DNA from 3 places in the Roseburia sp. AM16-25 genome. Region 3 is predicted to be linked to each of the others. Evidence: predicted binding sites of a transcription regulator. Region 3 holds the regulator's gene; each other region holds the start of a gene.

Evidence for each region. The regulator HrcA, encoded in region 3, represses chaperone genes, less so after heat shock. The targets are predictions, from matches to a motif close to TGTTAGCACTCNNNNNNNNNGAGTGCTAACA.
Region 1: a site for HrcA is predicted at 2,612-2,642, ahead of DW183_RS00690 (Hsp20/alpha crystallin family protein). Genes of this name have one in related genera too.
Region 2: a site for HrcA is predicted at 2,959-2,989, ahead of DW183_RS07085 (co-chaperone GroES). Genes of this name have one in related genera too.

The regions. Positions count from the first base shown of each region.
Region 1 is NZ_QUCW01000001.1:141,579-149,071, reverse strand. Features, by position in the region: gene DW183_RS00705 (alpha/beta hydrolase) at 1-804, shown strand, start outside; gene DW183_RS00700 (cytidylate kinase-like family protein) at 876-1,472, opposite strand; gene DW183_RS00695 (GTP pyrophosphokinase) at 1,664-2,563, shown strand; gene DW183_RS00690 (Hsp20/alpha crystallin family protein) at 2,797-3,243, shown strand; gene DW183_RS00685 (DMT family transporter) at 3,371-4,237, shown strand; gene DW183_RS00680 (arginase family protein) at 4,248-5,036, shown strand; gene glmS (glutamine--fructose-6-phosphate transaminase (isomerizing)) at 5,596-7,416, shown strand.
Region 2 is NZ_QUCW01000002.1:657,096-664,588, forward strand. Features, by position in the region: gene DW183_RS07075 (DegV family protein) at 1-856, opposite strand, end outside; gene groL (chaperonin GroEL) at 992-2,611, opposite strand; gene DW183_RS07085 (co-chaperone GroES) at 2,641-2,925, opposite strand; gene DW183_RS07090 (DUF2974 domain-containing protein) at 3,089-4,267, opposite strand; gene DW183_RS07095 (DUF308 domain-containing protein) at 4,289-5,026, opposite strand; gene DW183_RS07100 (methylglyoxal synthase) at 5,045-5,515, opposite strand; gene DW183_RS07105 (CPBP family intramembrane glutamic endopeptidase) at 5,555-6,205, opposite strand; gene folK (2-amino-4-hydroxy-6-hydroxymethyldihydropteridine diphosphokinase) at 6,198-7,025, opposite strand; gene folP (dihydropteroate synthase) at 7,028-7,493, opposite strand, start outside.
Region 3 is NZ_QUCW01000002.1:236,185-243,677, forward strand. Features, by position in the region: gene spoIIP (stage II sporulation protein P) at 1-174, shown strand, start outside; gene lepA (translation elongation factor 4) at 250-2,061, shown strand; gene hemW (radical SAM family heme chaperone HemW) at 2,067-3,269, shown strand; gene hrcA (heat-inducible transcriptional repressor HrcA) at 3,472-4,500, shown strand; gene grpE (nucleotide exchange factor GrpE) at 4,521-5,171, shown strand; gene dnaK (molecular chaperone DnaK) at 5,242-7,134, shown strand; gene dnaJ (molecular chaperone DnaJ) at 7,140-7,493, shown strand, end outside.

The DNA of each region.
Region 1 (7,493 bases), on a different contig from region 3:
GACGAGATTTATGAGGATAAAGACTTGGGAACTGTTCGTTTGAGTGTATTTCCGAATGATTCCGGAGAAAAGACAAAATATGTGCTGATCTTACCGGGCGGTGGCTACGCGCATTGTGTGACACGAGAAGAAGGCTATCCGATCGCGGCAAAGTTTAACGAGATGGGATATACCGCTTTTGTATTGGAATATCGTACCGGCTTTCACTGTACCCCATATGCACCGATGGAGGATGTATCGCGTGCAATCAAGCATATTGAGGAGCATCAGGTTGAGTACAACATCGACCCGGAAGGCTATGCCCTCTGTGGTTTTTCAGCCGGAGGCAATCTTGCGGGTATCTATGCCAGCCATAATCATGGATATGAGGAGTATGGCACACGCCGTCCGGCAACTATCATGCTGGGTTATCCGTGGACCAATATGCAGCACTGGCTGGATCACCCATATTGGAATATCTGGAAAGGAATCATGGGTGTCTGGCTGTCTGAGCGTGGCTTTATCTATATGTTCGGCCGTTCCTGCAATCATGAAAAGAGAGAGTCTCTATGTGTGCAAAAGCAGGTGCGAGATGATTATCCGCCGACCTATATTTTTTCCGGTGGACGTGATGTACTCGTTCCGGCGTCCCATCATGCTGAGGTCATGGTAGATGCGCTCGAAGACCATCATATCAAGTATCGCTACCGCAGGTTTTTCGCCCTGCCACATGGCATCGGTCTGGGACTGGGAACCAGTGCAGAAAAATGGTTGAAAGAGGCTGTGGATTTCTGGCAGGAAAATGTAGCAGAAAAAGAAAATTGAGACGAAGTAAGTGCATATATAAAAAGTGGGTACCAAGGATGGAAAATCCGAGGTACCCACTTTTAAAATGCTTATTTTTTGTTGTAGAGTTCGCAGATAATGTGAACACAAGTTTCTTCGCCGAGTTCCCCACTATCTAGGGCTACATCGTAATTGTGGTAGTTACCCCACTGCTGATCGGTGTAGTATTTGTAGTAGGTCTTACGTTGCTTATCCTTTTTGGCAAGACGTTTTTCAATGCCGACATTCTTAATCTCGCCATAGCGTTTGAGAACACGCTCTGTACGATGTTCCATGTCAGAATGGATAAAGACGTTCAGACATTTGACGTCCTCTTTGCGCAGGATATAATCCGCACAGCGTCCGACAATGACGCATGGTCCTTTGGCTGCACAGTCAAGGATGACGCGCTTTTGCGCGATGAAGATCTCGTCCTGTGGACTTTGGAAATACATGGCACTGGCTGCTGAAATGTCAAACCATTTATTCGCAGAGGTAGAGTATTCGCCCTGTTCTTCGATCAATTCTTTGGCATAGCCACTTTCTTCTGCCACGCGTGTCACAATTTCCCCGTCATAAAATGGTATACCGAGTTTGGCTGCAACCTTTTCGCCAATGCTGTGTCCGCCACTACCAAACTCTCTACTTATCGTTATTACTGGGTACATATGCATTACCTCCCTTCTTTCTTACCCTTATTATATTTAAAATTGTCAGAAAAATCAATGCGAAATCTCGAAAGATTTGTTAAATTTGTCCTGCAATTATAAACTTTATTTAATAAAAAGTTAATATCCAGTTCACCCACTTTTACCGGAAATTGGATATAATAAGAAAGTAAGTTAGGGGGATTGATAGTATGTCAAGCGCAGCGAGAGCAGTACGAAAACAGACCGTGGCATCTGTAAATATGGGGACAGATGCAAAGACCAAGAACAAGGGGAAGAAAATGAAAAAGGGGAAACAGGATATGGAAGAAAGACAAGAAGAAACAATCGAACAGGATATAGAAGTGCAGGAGACCTATGAAGAAGAACGGGGTTCAACGGCATACCAGACCGTCGATGGTAGGGCAGAGACGATCGAGGTCTATGAACTCATGACCTCACAGGCGACGACCGGGGAAGATATGCGTCATATGGCGGATATCCATGATGAATTTATGCACACCATGGATCCGATCCTTCGCATGTATAATGCGGCTATGAACGTTACGGAAACCCGTATGAACATCATCAAGGATGAGTTCAAGTATCGCGGACTCCGCTGCCCAATCCATCATATTGATACGCGATTAAAGTCTATGAAGAGCATTGTCGGCAAGTTGGAGAAAAAGGATCTGGATCTTTCTTTGAATGTTGCCTGCAACAATATCTATGATATTGCCGGAGTTCGTGTCGTATGTCCTTACATCAAGGATGTATATCTGATCCGTGACCGTTTGATGGCACAGGATGATGTACATATCATGGAGATCAAGGACTACATTGCCAATCCGAAAAAGAACGGCTACCGCAGTCTGCACATGATCATCCGTGTGCCGGTCTATTTTATGAATAAGAAGCAGTTCGTACCGGTCGAGGTGCAGATTCGTACCGAGGCCATGGATATGTGGGCAAGTCTGGAACATGATATCAAGTACAAGTCCCTGTATCAGGATATCGGTGTGGATTTTACAGGTGAGTTATTGGAGTGCAGCAAACTCATCTATCAGGCAGAAGAGAAGATGGAATACATGAATAATGTGTTGGAGGGATAGAAAGTTCTATTGACTGACAATAAGATAAAAAGTGTGAAAAATATGTGAAATTAGCACTCACCTCTTGACAGTGCTAATAAATGGTGCTATAACATAGTCAGAACAAAGGAAGAGGGAATAAAAAGAGAACCAGATGTTCCCCGAGTTTCCTTAACAACTTCGTTCCAAAGAAACAAGGTAAACAAGCATGAGGTGTTGCCAGAGGCGGCACGGTAGAAAAGGAGAGATGACTTATGTTAATGCCTAGTATTTTTGGAGAGAATTTATTTGATGAGTTTGATAACTGGATGGACGCTTCCTTCCATGATGTTGACAAGGCTTTGTATGGTAAACATGCGAAGAACATGATGAAGACAGATGTCAAAGAGACAGAGAAAGGATACGAAGTCGATATTGACCTTCCGGGATTTAAGAAAGATGAGATCCAGTTGGAATTAAATGATGGTTACCTGACCATCAGTGCAGAAAAAGGATTGGATAAAGACGAGGAGGACGAAAAGAAACACTACCTGCGTCGTGAGCGTTATGCCGGCAGCATGAGCAGGAGTTTCTATATCGGTGAAGGTATCACCGAGGAAGATATTCATGCGAAGTATGAATATGGTATCCTAAAATTATCTATTCCGAAGGAGCAGCCAAAGGCGGTTCCTGAGAAACACTTCATTTCCATTGAAGGATAATCGGACGATCCAGAGCCGGTGCTTTCGGGCACCGGTTCTTTTTTTTGTCCTTTTTCCTGTTTGTAACCTTATTTGTCCGGGTGTGCTATAATGAAATGAAATGTTTTATGATAGGAGTTAATCACACATGAAGATCAATGAAAAATATAAGGGGATTTTCTATATTATCCTGGCGGCATTTGGTTTTGCCTTTATGAATTTATTTGTCAAACTGGCGGGAGATCTTCCGGCGATCGAAAAAAGTTTCTTTCGGAATCTGGTCGCCGTCTTTTTTGCCTTTGTTGTCATGAAAAAGGAGCATATAGCCTTTTCTATTCCCAAAGGCAGCGGCAAGTATATCTTCTTTCGTTCCCTTTTTGGAACCGTCGGTATTTTTGCAAACTTTTATGCGATCGGGAAACTCTATATTGCAGATGCATCCATGCTCAATAAGTTATCCCCTTTCTTTGCCATTATCTTTTCTTATTTCCTATTAAAAGAGAAGATTCAGCCATACCAGTTGATCTGTGTGATCACGGCATTTATCGGAGCACTTTTTATCCTGCGCCCGGGCTTTGACAGCGTTGCAACTTTGCCTGCATTTATTGGTATGATCGGCGGTATGGGAGCGGGGCTTGCCTACACTAATGTGCGCATTGCGTCCAAGCATGGGGCTCCGGGACCGCTGATCGTCTTTTGCTTTTCCGTATTTTCCTGCCTGTGTGCCGTTCCTTTTATCATCGTCGATCACCAGCCTCTTGCCTGGTGGCAGTTGGCATCCCTTTTGATGGCGGGACTTTCCGCAACGCTGGGACAGTTCTCCATCACGGCGGCTTATACCTATGCGCCGGCGAGCGAATTATCCGTCTATGATTATACGCAGATCGTCTTTGCTGCCCTGCTTGGCATCATCTTCCTTGGGGAAGTGCCGGATGTTATCAGTATTCTGGGTTATCTGATCATCTGCGGCGCCGGTATTGCCATGTTTTTGATCCGCAAGAAAAAAGAAGCATAAGAGGGTAAATATGAAAAAACTCATGGTTGTTATGCATATGTCCGGGGCATATGCCGAGCAGACATTTTATAAAGAAAAGAAAGAGGGCTGGCAAATATGTCAGATCACTTGTCAGGATATCGAGGGGACAAATTGCTACTGCGATGATGCGGCAAAAGAAAGCCTGCGTGAGAGGGTAAGACCTTATTCTTATGAGGGCATACATTTTTTGGATTCCGGAAATTATCACTATCTGTCCCTGCTCTGGCTGGAAAAGATAAAAGAACCTTTTTCTTTGATCTTATTTGATCATCACCCGGACTTACAGGCTCCGTCCTGGGGCGGTATCACCTCCTGCGGCGGCTGGGTAAGGGAAGCACTGCTGACCAATGAAAAGTTGCAAAGGGTATATCTTGTGGGTGTGGATGCGCATCTGATCGAGGACGTACGCGCAGAAGATGAGGCAAGCAATAAAGCAGGCGTGCAAATGTCTGATGCGACAGGAAATACGATATCTGCAAAGAAATTGTGGGAAAAGATCCGGATCGGCATGCCGGATTTTTTACAGGAAAAGCATCCCATCTATGTCTCTTTTGACAAGGATGTTTTGCGTGAAGAAGATGCTGTCTGCGACTGGGATCAGGGAGATATGACTCTGGATGAAGCAGTGGAAAAATTGCAGGAGATCAGGGAAAGAGCAGACAAAATTCTTGGTATGGATATCTGCGGGGAGGATGCGCGCTGGAAGCAGACACAGGAGGCAGGCACCTGTCAGATCAATGACCGGTGCAACCGGAGACTTGTGGAAACGCTGGAATAAGCACTTTTATCTAGCAAGGAACACAAAGGAATGTGCCGAAATGCATGTTCATGCCTTACACAAAAAAAGAAAGTGATGCAACGCACACATCACTTTCAAGTAAGGGGGAGTTATGAAAAAGTTATGTTCTTGTCTTTCGACATTATTTATATTACAGGTCAGATGTGACGAAACTGTGTTGCCTTTATTAAAGAAATATGAAGAATTTCAGAAATAAAATTTATAGTTTTCATATGCTGATAGCAGGCATATAAAAGCGGCGCAGTTTGACATTTTTATGGAGGCAGTATATAATCTCACGGAGAACTTTGACAAGTGAATAATTGATAATATGTGACACATTGTCCTCAGTTTAGCGCCAGGACCTTAGAAAAAGGTCGACGAGGAGAAGGGTTATCGAAAATTCGGCGGATGCCCTTCCGTAGATCTCAATGCGACATATATTGGCAAATATGTGGGTAACTACAAAACAAATCCAATATAATGAGAGTAAGAAAAAATAATTGCAGTCCGGTGGATCATCCGGCTGCTTCGTATAGAAAGAATGAGGATTTAAAATATGTGTGGAATCATAGGATTTATTGGAAATGATGCTTTAAATGGCATTTTAAACGGGCTGGAACTGCTGGAATACAGAGGTTATGACAGTGCGGGATTTGCTATCCGAAGAGCCGGCGAGAGCCTGCCGGAGATTCACAAATGCCAGGGACGTGTCAAAGACCTGCGGGAGATTTCTCCGAAAACCGGTGACTATACCTGTGGCATCGGTCATACAAGGTGGGCGACCCATGGCGGCGTGTCTGATACAAATGCGCATCCACATCGTGTGGGAAAAGTAACTCTGGTCCACAACGGGATCGTGGAAAATTACAAGGAACTGAGTGAAGAGTATGAGGTGGAAGACCAGTTGGTATCAGAGACGGATACCGAGGTGGTAGCGGCTCTTTTGAACAAGTTTTACAAGGGAGATCCGAATGAAGCCATCCGCAGAACGGTCAAGAAATTAAAGGGTACCTATGCTTTAGTGGTCATGTTTGATGATATCCCGGATACCATTTATGCGACCAGAAACGTAAGCCCGATCGTTGTGGCAAAGAACGAGGAACTGACCATTCTGGCATCCGATCCGGCTGCCTTGTACGAGTATTCCAAGGAGTTTTTTGTCTTGGATGAAAAGTGTATCTTAAAGGCGACCAAGGCGCAGGTTTCTGTTGTTGATTTCAATGGACAGGAAGTGCAGCCGAAAATGCAGGTCGTTGACTGGGATGCAGGAAACACCGGCAAGCAGGGCTATGCTTATTATATGGAAAAAGAGATCAACGAGCAGCCGGAGGCTTTGAAGCGGATCCTGACAAACTACCTGGTGGATGGCAGTATCGATCTTGGCTATGAAGGGGCTGTGGATAAAATGCTGACCTCTTTTAACCGCGTCTGCATCGTAGCATGCGGAACCGCTTTGCATGCAGGCATGATGGGAGCTCATCTGTTTCGGAAATGGCTGGGTATTCCGGTCGAGACAGAGATGGCATCGGAATTTATCTATTCGGACACCGTCTTGGATAAGGACACACTCTTTATCGCAGTATCCCAGTCCGGCGAGACCATTGATACCATGGAAGCATTAAAGAAAGCGAAAAAAGAAGGCGCTGCCTGTCTGGCAGTCTTAAATGTCAGAGGTTCATCCATTTCCCGTATCGCAGATTATACGCTTTATACCGATGCGGGACCTGAGATCGCGGTTGCCAGCACAAAGGCATATACGACCCAGTTGATGATCTTTTATCTTCTGGTATTGCGCTGTGCATCTTTGCGGGGCAGGATGACAGAGGCGGATCTGGAGCATGCACTGGAAAATCTCAGAAGAGTGCCGGATGCTATTACCCAGGTCATTGCCATCAAAGACGACATCCATCGTCAGGCTAAGGAAGTGATCATGGCAAGCGACCTCTTTATGATCGGTCGCGGCATGGATTATCTGGTTCTGCTGGAGGGAGCCTTAAAACTCAAGGAGATCTCTTACATCCATTCCGAGGCGTATGCTGCCGGAGAATTGAAGCATGGACCGATCGCCCTGATCACAGACGGGACACCGGTCATTGCAGCAGCGACCCAGACCAAACTGATCTCCAAGGAACTTTCCAATGTAAAAGAAATCAAGGCGAGAGGTGCCAATGTCGTGCTCCTGACCAAGGAAGAACTGAAAGCGGACTTTGCCCAGAGCGATGAGTATCATGTGATCGGTCTGCCAAATCTGGACGACGAATATATGTCATTCCCGGAGATCGTTGCTTTGCAACTCTACTCCTACTATGTGTCAGCAGATAAGGGGCTGGACGTAGATAAGCCAAGAAACTTGGCAAAAGTTGTAACTGTAGAATAAAATCGAAAAAAATGAGGACAATGTCATATTATCAACACAGGTCAAAGAATTGGGAAAGCAGATATATCTGCTTTCTC
Region 2 (7,493 bases), 420 kb from region 3:
ATTTCTTTGTACAAGTCACTGCAAGTGCACCCGGTCCAATATGACTGGATACGACCAAAGATAAAGGATCCACAAAAATATCATGTCCCGGGAAGCGTTCTTCCACTTCTGCCTTGAACTTGGCGATCTCTTCCTCATTCTGGGTATGTGCCATAGCAATGATAGTATTCTCGCCGGTCGGATCATGGAGCACTTCGTCCATATCCTTGGCAATGGCATCCATCATGATCTGCTTTGCCTGTTTGACCGTTCTCGCCTTAGCAAAACTGTCTAACTTTTCTCCGCGGATCTGCAATACCGGTTTTATCTTAAGCAAAGAACCAATAGCCGCAGCAGCCGGTGTGATCCTTCCACCCTTTTTGAGATACTCCAGCGTATCTACCATGATGTAGATGGTTGACTCAAACTTCATCGCCTCTAATATCTCTTTGATCTCTGTGGCAGACTTTCCTGCATCTGCAAGTTTCTTGGCATCATAAACGGATAACTTCATGGTAACGGAAATACGCTGATTGTTGACAACCTGCACCTTACCATCGTAATCCTCAGCCAACATGATGGCTGTCTCACAGGAACTGCTGAGTCCGCTGGACAAAGGAATATATACGACCTCATCATATTCCTCAAGCAGACTTTCCCACTTGTCGATCACATCACCTACGACCGGCATGGAAGTTTTGATCTCTGCCCCCTCTGCCTGTCTTGCAAAGAACTGGTCTGTCGTAAGATCCACGCCTTCATAAAAGACCTCGTCATTGATATAGACCGGTGTCGGGAAGACGTAAATCCCTGCCTGCTTGGCTTCTTCCTGTGTGATTCCACTGTTACTGTCTGTTAAAATCGCTACTTTACTCATATGGTCCTCGTTTCGTTTTTATCCATCTTGTGCATGTCTTCACACACATGGTTTATCATACCATACTTTATAGGTACTGGCAAATGCGTTTTGCACAAAAAAAGGGCGGCGTTTCCGCCGTCCTTTTTAAAGATCTTACATCATTCCCATACTCGGATTTGCTGGCATTTCCGGTGCCGGTTCCTTGATGTCTGCAACAACAGATTCTGTTGTAAGCAAGGTAGATGCAACAGAGCATGCATTCTGTAATGCGCTACGTGTTACCTTGACAGGATCCAGGATACCTGCCTCTACCATATTGACATAAGTCTCATTATAAGCATCAAAGCCAAATCCCGGCTGTGCTTCTCTTACCTTATTGATGATAACGCTTCCTTCCAATCCGGCATTTGCTGAAATATGGAAAAGCGGAGCCTCCAGCGCCTTTAATACAACCTTGGCACCTGTCTTTTCATCACCTTCCAGAGAATCAACCAGTTTTGCAACTTCCTTGGAAGCGTGGATGTAAGCAGATCCGCCACCTGCGATGATACCTTCCTCTACAGCAGCACGTGTTGCGTTTAAGGCATCTTCCATACGGAGTTTGCTTTCTTTCATTTCTGTCTCGGTAGCAGCACCTACACGGATAACGGCAACGCCACCGGCAAGTTTAGCCAGACGCTCCTGTAATTTCTCTTTATCGAACTCAGAAGTTGTCTCTTCGATCTGTCCACGGATCTGTGATACTCTGGCTGCAATGGCATCCTTATCACCCTCGCCGTCAACGATAACGGTAGACTCTTTCTGAACCTTAACTGATTTTGCACGACCAAGTTGATCCATGGTAGCATCCTTTAATTCCAGACCTACTTCTTCAGAGATTACCTGACCACCGGTAAGGATGGCGATATCCTGTAACATTTCTTTTCTGCGGTCGCCATAACCAGGTGCCTTAACAGCAACAACATTGAAAGTACCTCTCAACTTGTTCAGGATCAGGGTTGTAAGGGCTTCACCCTCTACATCCTCTGCAATGATAAGAAGACGGGATCCTGACTGCACGATCTGCTCTAAGAGTGGCAGGATTTCCTGAATATTGCTGATCTTCTTGTCTGTGATCAGGATATATGGATCATCCAGAACGGCTTCCATCTTATCCATATCGGTTGCCATATATGCTGAAATATAACCACGGTCAAACTGCATACCTTCTACCAAGTCAAGTTCCGTCTGCATGGTCTTAGATTCCTCGATCGTGATAACGCCATCATTGGAAACCTTTTCCATGGCATCTGCTACCATGTTACCAACGGCTTCATCACCTGCTGAAATTGCAGCGACCTTAGCGATCTGCTCTTTTCCGCTGACCTTTTCAGACATGGAAACAATAGATTCTACTGCGGCATCTGTAGCCTTCTTCATACCTTTACGAAGAACGATCGGATTTGCTCCGGCTGCTAAGTTCTTCATACCTTCTTTGATCATAGCCTGTGCCAATACGGTTGCGGTTGTTGTACCATCACCGGCAACATCATTGGTCTTGGTAGCAACTTCCTTGACAAGTTGTGCTCCCATGTTCTCAAACGGATCTTCCAATTCGATCTCTTTTGCAATGGTAACACCATCGTTTGTGATGAGTGGAGCACCGTAAGACTTATCCAAAACAACGTTGCGTCCCTTTGGTCCGATCGTAACTCTGACAGTGTCAGCCAACTGATCTACACCTGCTTCTAATGCTTTCCTAGCTTCTGCGCCATATTTAATTTCCTTAGCCATAATTTAATCCTTCTTTCTTATATCTATTTTTACTCTACTACAGCAAGAATGTCATTCTGACGAACGATGATATAATCTTCGCCTTCTAACTTTACTTCTGTTCCGGCATACTTGGAATAGATGACCTTCTGACCAGCCTTAACCTGCATAACAACCTCTTTACCCTCTACCATTCCGCCAGGACCTACGGCAATAACCTCTGCCTCCATTGGCTTTTCCTGTGCTGCACTTGCCAGGATAATGCCTGACTTTGTCGTTTCTTCTGCCTGACACTGTTTTAAAACAACGCGATCTGTTAATGGTACTAATTTCATTTCTATATGCCTCCTTATATTTCTCTCATTCTTTGTTAGCACTCACTTTGTACGAGTGCTAACCACAATTCATATAATAGGATTCTAAGAACCAAGTTGCAACTTTAGTCACATCCAATAATTCCAAGAATCCTATCTTTATCTAACGTATACTCTTATTTTCTCACTTTTTCTTACGCTCAATACTTTTTGTCGTATTCATAAGCCTTTCTGACAGCGGATTGTGAAAGAGTTTTTCCTGCACATTATCTGCAAAGGTCTCTCCGCTGGAATAGGCAAAACGGCAGATGACATCCTTTAAGACCTGCTGCTTTTCCACCGGCATGGCAGATAGGGTCTTAGAGATATTGGTCATCATGGAAAATTTGTTTGCCGTCAGTTCGTCCAGCGTCGTTGCTCCGGTCGATTGCAGGGTACCAAATAAGATATTGACAAATTCTTCCCTCTCCTCCGCACTCAGACCATAGATCCAGTTTTTTAAAGTACGATCCAGCATCACGGAAGACTCTGACAGATTTTCGGCAAAAACAAAATGGTTGCCAAGGACTTCCCATGACATGGCATCATGCTGCATGGCGCCGGTCTGTGAACTCTTTACCACCCGATGATCCATCTCGTTTTCCAAAAGCATGCCAACAATGGAAGATTCCGGTATGGTACTGACGACCCGGGGCATAATGCGCTCATAAGACTCCTGCGTCGTGATCTCTTTTAAAAAGCCCGGACCATCATTGGAATAAACACAAGTAATGCGATCCTGAATGGCAGGCTGGCAAAATGCAGATGCATATACGGCAAAGTTGCCGCCCTTGGAATGTCCTCCTACAAGCAGTTCATAAGAAGTATCGCCATAGCAGTCATTCAGATACTGGGCTGCCCGGATCTGACCCTCCGTCTGATAAAGGAAAGACATATTAAAGTCTTCTTTCCAGCCGACAATGGTATTATCCGTCCCGCGGAATGCCACATAGACCCTGTCATCATCTAAAAGAAAAGACAAAACCGAAAACTGGGTCTGATTTTCTTCGTCGATCTCATTGACATAGTTCATAAGCCGCAGATTTTGAAAACGTGCAGATGCTACCATCTTGTGCATCAAAAAAGGTGCGACCTTGGTGGTAGAGTTCTTCGCCATGATCTCTTCTTCTGAATACATAGAAAAGAAGCGATCGTGTGCCTCCCGGATCGTGATCCATTGTCCCTTTTGATTCAAGCCCGGGACAATGCCGCCAAAATCTGTGTATGCCAGTTCTGCTAAGACCAGATTATCTACTTCATTAAAGGGGTCAATCTCCATGGTAATATCACCACGCCAATCTAAATAATCCGAAATATTTGCCATGCCAAACTCCTTTCAAAAATCCTACACTTCTTCCTCTACCAAGGCAGAATCCGCTTGATCTGTATCCGGCAGTGGATCACTTTCTGTCTCATCGGCATGGTCCTCTTCCACTTCCTCCGTAATAGCCGTGGTCGTCTCCTGCTTGCCTTCAAACCACTGGTCGGATTCTTCGATATTGCGTTCCAACTCCCGTTTGCTTTCCTTGTGATAATGCTTGGTCCTCACCCCAACAAAACACAGGGATAAGAGTGCAAATGCACCAACCATGATCAGGATACCATAAAAGGCAGTCTCATACCTTGTTATCATATTCCCGATATCCAGTAATATGACAACCGATCCTGCTACGGAAAGCAGGGAAAAGATCAGACTGACGATCCAAAGATCTCCATGTAAGTTCTTTAACTGGACGGTGTTCTGCAACATGACAACGCCCTCGATCAGAACCAGGATACCCAGATAATTTGGTATGGAGTCCGCAATATCCTGTGCACGGATCAAATCAATGGCTCCCAAGATCACGACCAGCGTGCCGACCGAAAAGCCATAATTGGTCGTTCTCTGAAATTCCTTATGTAAAAAGTAACGGCTGATCATCCAGATGCCCCATACCAAAAGACAGGCACCGGCACCGTAGCAGAAATAGATCATCCTGACCGCATCCGTAAATAACATGATGCAGCCCACGGCGATCAAGAGGATCGACATAAAGACGATCGCAATATTTCCAACAACATTGGGATTATCCTGTTTGCTCATCCATTCCTCCCCACTGTCTTACAGTGTTTCTGCTCTCTCTGAAATGTTCTTCTTGAAGTTGATCACATCATGATTGTATTCCTTGTCGATGAAATCCGATGTGATGATAAAGTCAGCCGTCGCCTTGTTGTTGGCGATCGGAATGTCATAGACCTGTGCGATACGAAGCAGTGCCTTTACATCCGGGTCATGCGGCTGTGCCGTAAGCGGATCGGAGAAGAAAATGATCAGATCGATCTTGCCCTCTACGACCTTGGCTCCTACCTGCTGGTCACCGCCTAAAGGACCGCTGTTATAACCGCGTACCGGAAGTCCTGTACGATCTGTGATCATACGCGCGGTCGTGCCGGTACCGCATAAAAAGTGCTTCTTTAATTCTTCTTTGTGTTCTTCACACCATGCAATGATCTCAGCCTTTTTTCCGTCATGTGCAATGAGTGCAATGTTCTTTTGCTTACCAATGGTAAGTGTGATCTTGCTGTCGTCCATAATCAGATCCTCCTTATGTCTCTTTTAAAAATGTCTTATCTATCCGAGGCTTGCCAATATGACAACGATAAAATTCGTCAATCCATGAGCCACGATAACGACCCAGAGTTTGCGCGTTTTGATATATACCGTTGCAATCGCAAGACCTACCAGAAATCCATATAAGAATTGTACCACATTAAAGTGCATGATACCAAAACAAAATGCAGAAATAATGACTGCAATTTTTTCGTCATACCAGAGGCTCAACTGCCCGCATACGATCCCACGGTAGACCAGTTCCTCCAAAATCGGAATACTGATGCAATTTGCAAAGATTTTGGTCAAAAGACCGCCCGCATAAAGCGTGGCATTCGCCTGGGCATAGCCGGAAGAATAAGCCACCAGCGGCGTATGGGAAATGATGAAATTTAAGATCAGTCCCAATGCCACAACACCAAGGATATACAGACATTCTCTTGGGAAAGTCTCTTTATCCCAGACTTTTTCTGCCCGCACGATTGGGGCTTTTTTGTAAATACCATAGCAAAAAGGTATGGTCAAAAGACTGGCGATCCCCAGCAAAAACAAATGACTGGCGTGTGCGCCAAAAAGCAGGCGCAGTGCCACGAAAAATACATTGTATAGCAGATAATATACCACAATCGGATAAATGATCTGCCAGAGTCTGTTTGTCCGAAACTTACGCATTTTCTTTTTCCTTCAACATGTAATAGAGATCATAGATGGTACGTCTTCTGACCGGATGTACCAGTCCCGGTGCGATCTGCATGAGCGGTTCTAAGACAAACATGCGGTTGCACATATCAATATGCGGCACGATCAGGTCTTTGGTATGGATGCAGGCATCATCATACAAAAGAATATCCAGATCCAGTGTCCGTGGTCCCCAGTGGATCTCGCGCTTACGGTCTGCTTTCTCCTCGATCCTATGTAAAAAGGCAAGCAGGTCTTCCGGTGATAAAAGGGTCTCTATGGTCGCTGCCCCATTTAAGAACTTATCCTGATCCACATATCCATAAGGCTCGGTTTCTATATAGTCTGAAACAATGACATTTCTGACATTAGGATCACTGATCAACTCTTCCATGGCATCGGTCAGATACTTTTCCTTGTCGCCCATATTGCTTCCGATCGCAATGGCTACCTGATGCCATGCCTTTTCTACCTTGACACCCACGTTTGCAAATTCCATAGGAATCGGTGCATGCGGTTTTTTGATCTCTAAAACTAACTTTTGTACGCCCGGAAAAGCATACATGATGGATGTTGCAAGTTCATCTGCTACCTTTTCCAAGAGATCATGTGCATTTTCCGCAAAATATTTTTTGATAAAAAGACATACATTTCCATAGTCCACCGTATTTGACAGGTCATCGGAATGAATCGCTCCGGCAAAGGAAGTATCAATCCAGCAATTCACGACAAAGATCTGTCCTTCCTCTTTTTCCTGTTCATATACGCCGTGGTATCCAAATACTTCTAATCCTTCTACTATGATCTGTTCCATTTTTACCTGCTTTCCCGGATGCGTTCTAACATCTGAATCAATTCCACATTTTCTTTGACATCATGCACACGCACGAACATACAGCCTGTCTGTACGGCTACGGCACTTGTCGCCAGAGTTCCCACCAGACGCTTGTCGGTCGGCACATCTAAGACATAACCGATCACAGACTTTCTGGATGTCCCCAGTAAAACCGGATAGCCCAGTGCCTTGAGGCGGTCCAGATTTGCGATAGTCATAAGGTTCTGTTCCTGGGTCTTGGCAAAGCCTACCCCCGGATCCAAAATAATCCGCTCTTTCTTGATGCCGGCATCCAGTGCCCTTTTTGCATCTTCTTTCATCTGCCCGATAAAAAGATCGGCGTCCATCTCCTCCGTGATCTTATCCCGATTGTGCATGAGGCAATAAGCGACACCGCTGTCTGCTACGATCTTTCCCATGGCAGGATCATACTGTAAACCCCAGATA
Region 3 (7,493 bases):
GGCTTTACCAGACCGGTCTTTTTGAAGGGCTATCGTTATAATATGCATATGTGCCCCAAGTCCATGCTGATCGAGGTGGGGGCGCAGACCAACACCTTTGAGGAGGTCTATAATGCCATGGATCCGCTCGCCAATATCCTTGCCTATGTACTATTGGGACAATCGCACACTTGAGAAGACGCGTATTCCTATGGTATAATCTTACCAAATGAGCAAATTTTCGATAGGAAATGCGGAGGATAAATTTTCATGGCAATAGATCAGAGCAAAATTCGTAACTTTTGTATTGTAGCCCATATCGATCACGGCAAGTCAACACTGGCAGACCGTATCATTGAGATGACGGGCCTGCTTACCGATCGTGAGATGCAGGCACAGGTCTTGGATAATATGGATCTGGAGCGTGAGCGTGGTATCACGATCAAGTCTCAGGCGGTGCGTATCATCTACAAGGCAAAAGACGGGGAAGAATATATTTTCAACTTGATCGACACACCGGGACACGTGGATTTCAACTATGAGGTATCGCGTAGTCTGGCGGCATGTGACGGCGCTATTCTGGTGGTGGATGCGGCACAGGGAATCGAGGCACAGACGTTGGCAAATGTCTATCTGGCATTGGATCACGATCTGGATGTCCTTCCGGTCATCAACAAGATCGATCTGCCAAGTGCGGAGCCGCAGCGTGTCAAAGACGAGATCGAGGATGTGATCGGCTTAGAGGCGCAGGATGCACCGCTGATCTCTGCCAAGACCGGTCTGAATGTAGAGGAAGTCTTAGAGCAGATCGTTAGCAAATTGCCGGCACCGACCGGTGATCCAAAGGCACCGCTGCAGGCATTGATCTTTGACTCTTTGTATGATGCATACAAGGGCGTGATCGTTTTCTGCCGTATCAAGGAGGGAACGCTTCGTCCCGGAGATCAGGTGCTGATGATGGCAACAGGCGCGACAGCGGATGTTGTAGAAGTCGGTTATTTTGGAGCCGGACAATTTATCCCTTGTGATGAACTTTCTGCTGGCATGGTCGGTTATATGACAGCCAGCATCAAGAACGTCAAAGATACCCGCGTGGGCGATACGATCACACACAAGAAGCATCCGTGCAAGGAACCTTTGCCGGGCTATAAAAAGGTCAATCCTATGGTCTACTGTGGTCTGTATCCGGCGGATGGAGCCAAGTACCCGGATCTAAGAGACGCATTGGAAAAATTGCAGTTAAATGATGCATCTTTACAATTTGAACCGGAGACATCGGTAGCCCTTGGTTTTGGTTTCCGTTGTGGTTTCCTTGGACTTTTGCATCTGGAGATCATCCAGGAGAGACTGGAAAGAGAGTATAATCTGGATCTGGTGACAACGGCACCGGGCGTTGTTTATCGTGTGTATAAGACGGATGGCACCATGATCGAGTTGACCAATCCATCCAATCTGCCGGATCCGTCAGAGATCGAATACATGGAAGAACCTGTCGTAGAGGCGGAGATCATGGTGACGAGCGAGTATATCGGAGCCATTATGGATCTGTGTCAGGAGAGGCGCGGAACTTACATCAGTATGGAGTATATGGAAGAAACGCGTGCCCTGCTCAAGTACACCCTGCCTTTGAATGAGATCATCTATGATTTCTTTGATGCCTTAAAATCCAGATCCCGCGGCTATGCATCTTTTGACTATGAAATGAAGGGCTATGTCAAGTCTGATCTGGTCAAACTGGATATCCTCATCAATAAGGAAGAAGTGGATGCCCTTTCCTTTATCGTATTCAGTGGAACGGCATACGAACGTGGGCGCAAGATGTGTGAAAAATTAAAAGAAGAGATCCCGCGTCATCTGTTCGAGATCCCGATCCAGGCAGCGGTCGGCAGTAAGGTCATTGCCAGAGAGACGGTCAAGGCTATGCGAAAAGATGTGCTTGCCAAGTGTTATGGCGGTGATATTTCCAGAAAGAAGAAATTGCTTGAAAAACAGAAGGAAGGAAAGAAGCGTATGCGCCAGGTGGGCAATGTAGAGATCCCACAGGAGGCGTTTATGAGCGTGTTAAAATTGGACGAGGATTAGTAAATATGAAAGAGGTCAGTCTTTATCTACACATTCCATTCTGTGTAAAAAAATGTGATTACTGCGATTTTTTATCAGGAGCCTATGATAATGACATACAAAAAAGATATGCCGAAAGCCTCTGTAAAGAAATCGCTTACATGGGACAGCAACTGCGATCAGTTGCTGTTTCTTCTATATATATTGGTGGCGGTACCCCATCCTGGCTGGATGCATCGGATATGGGAAAGATCATGGATGCCCTACATAAAAATTTTACTATCGGCCAGGATGCTGAGATTTCCATGGAATGTAATCCGGGAACGGTAACGATGGAAAAATTTAGCGCATACCGTAAGATGGGGATCAATCGTTTAAGCATCGGTCTGCAATCGGCTAATGATGACGAACTGCGTCTCTTGGGACGGATCCATAGTTACGAACAGTTTTTGCGGACTTTTGATATGGCACGCAAAAGCGGATTTTACAATCTGAACGTGGATATTATGACAGGATTGCCGAGACAGACCCCGGAAAAATTGATGCATACTTTAGAGCAGGTCATTGCCCTGCGACCGGAACATGTCTCTGCCTACTCTTTGATCGTGGAAGAAGGAACCCCTTTTTATGATCGCTATAAATTTGATGCGGTCAAGCAGCATGCTGGGATGAAAACAGAATTTTTGCCGGACGAGGACGAGGAATACCGCCTGTCCAAGATGGCACAAAGCGTTTTGATCGCACACGGCTATCAGCAATATGAGATATCCAACTATGCCAGGGAAGGTTATGCCTGCTATCACAATACCGTTTATTGGCGGCGGGGCGACTATCTGGGACTTGGCATTGGCGCAGCCTCCATGGTAAGCGACCGTCGTATGGCAAATGTGCGGGACATCTATCAGTATATGGATCTGTGTGCGGACAAATTGTATTCTAATAATATAGAAGAAACAGAAAATCTGACGTCGCCTTTATGGCAGGAAGTAACGAGTCTTTCTAAAAAAGATGCCATGGAAGAATTTATGTTTTTGGGACTGCGCATGAATGCAGGAGTTACCAGAGAGGATTTTGCCAAGTGCTTTTCCTGCTCGATAGAGTCCGTCTATGGCGAGACCATCAAACATTTGCGGCAGGAGGCTTTGCTAGAAGTGGCAGAGGGGCGGATCTTTTTGACCGACAAGGGAATGGATCTGAGCAATTATGCCCTGGCACAGTTCCTCCTGTAAGATCATCTGCGCCAAAGGGGACAGTCCATGTGGCAAAAGGAGCGTCCCTGTGCCACAAAAAATTCACAAAAATAAATAAAAAAAATTGTGAGAAGTGTTGACAAAGCAAAAGGGCAGTGATACATTAGGTTTAAAGATATTAGCACTCTAAGTTAATGAGTGCTAACAATCTTAGAAACAAGGAAATCAGATGAGGTATCCGATGGACGAATTAGGTGAGAGAAAAGAGAAAATTTTAAACGCCATCATACAGAACTATCTGGAAACCGGAGAGCCGGTTGGTTCCCGTACCATTTCCAAGATGTCAGATCTGAATCTGAGTTCTGCTACGATTCGTAATGAGATGTCGGATCTTGAGGAACTGGGCTACATCGTACAGCCGCATACTTCTTCAGGACGTATTCCTTCCGATAAGGGTTACCGCTTCTATGTAGATCACTTGATGGAAGTCAAGGATCGGGAAGTGACCGAGATGAAGGATCTGATGATCGAAAAGACGGAGAAGATGGAACAACTCTTAAAACAGGTCGTCAAGGTACTTGCCAACAATACGCAGTACGCCACGATGATATCTGCACCGAGTGTCCAGCGCAACCGTCTCAAGTTCGTACAGTTATCTGCCGTAGATGAACACCAGATCTTATCGGTGGTCGTTATGGAAGGCAACATCGTAAAGAACAAGATCATTCCGGTTGAGGAACCTCTGAGCAATGAGACTATGTTGAAACTCAACATGCTCTTGAACACCAACTTGAACGGGCTTACCGTCGATGAGATCAACTTAGGACTTATCACCAAGTTAAAAGAGCAGGCGGGTATTCACGAAGAGATCATTGCACAAGTCTTAAATACCGTGGCTGAGACGATTCACGAAGACGACGATCTGGAGATTTACACGAGTGGAGCAACGAATATTTTCAAATATCCGGAACTTTCCGATTCCCAGAGAGCAAGTGAGTTGATCAGTGCTTTTGAAGAAAAGCAGGCGCTGGCAGATCTGATCTCTGAGACACAGGGAGATGAAGAAACCGGCATTCAGGTATATATAGGAAATGAGTCACCGATCCAGACAATGAAAGATTGCAGCGTCGTGACAGCCACCTATGAATTAGGTGAGGGCGTGAAGGGCACGATAGGAATTATCGGACCAAAGCGTATGGATTACGAAAATGTCATGGATAACCTGAAAAATCTTAAGTCGCAGCTTGACAAGATCATGAAAAGGGAATGACATAGGAAGGAGATGTAAAAGTGGCAGAGGAAAAGAAGCAGGAAGATAGGGAAGAAGTCAAAGTAGACGAGACAGTCGAGACAGTCGAGACAGAGACTTCCGAAGAAAAAGATACAGAAAGTACAGAGGCAGGAGAAGCCGCTGATACCAAAGAGGAGGCGGAGGAAAAAGAAGAATCCGCAGAAGAAGCTGAGGAAGAAAAAGGAAATGGAGGCTTTTTCAAAAAGAAAGAAAAGAAAGACAAAAAGGATGCACAGATCGAAGAACTGACCGACAAGGTCAGACGCCAGATGGCCGAGTTCGAGAACTTCCGCAAACGTTCTGAGAAAGAAAAATCACAGATGTATGAAGTGGGAGCAAAGAGCATCTTGGAAAAGATCCTTCCGGTCGTTGACAACTTTGAAAGAGGTCTTAAGGGCATGGAAGAGAGCGAAGATCCATTTGCACAAGGGATGCAGATGATCTACAAGCAACTGATGACTTCCTTGGAGGAAGCAGGCGTGAGTCCGATCGAGGCGCTCGGCAATGAATTTGATCCGAATTTTCACAACGCAGTGATGCATGTGGAGGATGAAGAAGCCGGCGAGAGCGAGATCGTAGAAGAGTTCCAAAAGGGCTATATGTATCACGATACAGTGCTTCGTCATAGCATGGTCAAGGTTGCAAACTAGTCAAATTGGTAGCAATGCTAATTTAAAATAAAGACAATAACAATGTGATGATAAATAGGAGGAAAAAATCATGGGAAAAATTATTGGTATTGATTTAGGTACAACAAACTCTTGTGTAGCAGTTATGGAAGGTGGTAAGCCAACCGTTATCGCCAACCAGGAAGGTGCAAGAACAACACCGTCTGTTGTAGCATTTACAAAGACAGGAGAGAGATTGATCGGTGAGCCTGCAAAGCGTCAGGCAGTTACAAATGCAGAAAAGACAATTTCTTCTATTAAGAGAGATATGGGTACAGACAATGGTCGTACCATCGATGGTAAGAAGTATTCTCCACAGCAGATCTCAGCAATGATCTTACAGAAGTTAAAGAGCGATGCAGAGAACTATCTGGGTGAGCCTGTCACAGAAGCAGTTATCACAGTTCCTGCATATTTCAATGATGCGCAGCGTCAGGCAACAAAGGATGCCGGAAAGATCGCTGGTCTTGATGTAAAGCGTATCATCAACGAGCCTACAGCAGCAGCACTTGCTTATGGTCTTGACAATGAAAATGAGCAGAAGATCATGGTTTATGATTTAGGTGGTGGTACATTTGATGTATCTATCATTGAGATCGGTGATGGCGTTATCGAAGTTCTTGCAACAAGTGGTGATAACCGTCTTGGTGGCGATGACTTCGACCAGAAGATCACAGATTGGATGCTGGATGAGTTCAAGAAGGCAGAAGGCGTTGACCTTTCTACTGACAAGATGGCTCTCCAGAGATTAAAAGAAGCAGCAGAGAAGGCTAAGAAAGAACTTTCCGCTGCAACAACAACAAACATCAACTTGCCTTTCATCACTGCAACAGCAGAAGGACCAAAGCATTTTGATATGAACTTAACACGTGCTAAATTCGATGAATTAACACATGACCTTGTAGAAAGAACAGCCATTCCGGTACAGAACGCATTAAAGGATGCAGGTCTTACAGCAAGTGAACTTTCAAAGGTTCTCCTTGTTGGTGGATCAACCCGTATCCCAGCCGTACAGGATAAGGTAAAGGCACTTACAGGACATGAGCCAAGCAAGTCTTTGAACCCGGATGAATGTGTAGCCATCGGTGCTTCTATCCAGGGCGGTAAGTTAGCAGGTGATGCCGGTGCCGGTGAGATCTTGCTTTTGGATGTTACACCACTTTCTCTTTCTATCGAGACTATGGGTGGTATTGCAACCAAGTTGATCGAGAGAAATACAACGATCCCTACCAAGAAGAGCCAGATCTTCTCTACTGCTGCTGATAACCAGACAGCCGTTGATATCAACGTAGTACAGGGTGAGAGACAGTTTGCTAGAGACAACAAGTCCTTAGGACAGTTCCGCCTGGATGGTATTCCTCCAGCACGTCGTGGTGTTCCACAGATCGAGGTTACTTTCGATATCGATGCCAATGGTATCGTAAATGTATCCGCTAAGGATCTTGGTACAGGTAAGGAACAGCACATCACCATTACAGCAGGATCTAACATGTCTGATGAAGACATTGAGAAGGCTGTTAAGGAAGCTGCTGAGTTTGAAGCACAGGATAAGAAGCGTAAGGAAGCCATCGACACCAGAAACGATGCTGATGCATTTGTATTCCAGACAGAGAAGGCTTTGGAAGAAGTTGGCGACAAGATCGATGCGGCAGATAAGTCAGCAGTTGAGGCTGATATCGCAGCGATCAAGACAATCCTCGAGGCACATCCGGAAGCAGAGGCTATGGATGATGCAACCGTAGCAGAATTAAAGGCTGCACAGGAGAAATTGCAGGAGAGTGCACAGAAGGTATTCACCAAGATGTATGAACAGCAGGCTCAGGCAGCAGGCGCACAGGGTGCAGGTCCTGACATGGGTGCCGGTGCAGGCCCTGATATGGGAGCAAACACCACTTACAATGCGGCAGATGATGATGTCGTAGATGCAGACTTCAAGGAAGTATAAAAAACATGGCAGAACAGAAGCGAGATTATTATGAAGTCCTTGGCGTAGATAAAAATGCCGATGACGCAACGATCAAAAAAGCATACAGACAGTTGGCAAAGAAATATCACCCGGATATGAATCCGGGTGATAAAGAAGCAGAGGTAAAGTTCAAAGAAGCCTCTGAAGCCTATGCTGTTTTGAGTGATCCGGATAAGAGAAGACAATATGATCAGTTTGGTCATGCTGCTTTTGACGGCGGTGCCGGTGGCGGCGGATTTGATTTCTCAGGCATGGATTTTGGAGATATCTTTGGAGATATCTTCGGTGATTTCTTTGGCGGTGGCGGCAACAGACGTACCAACAATGGACCGATGAAA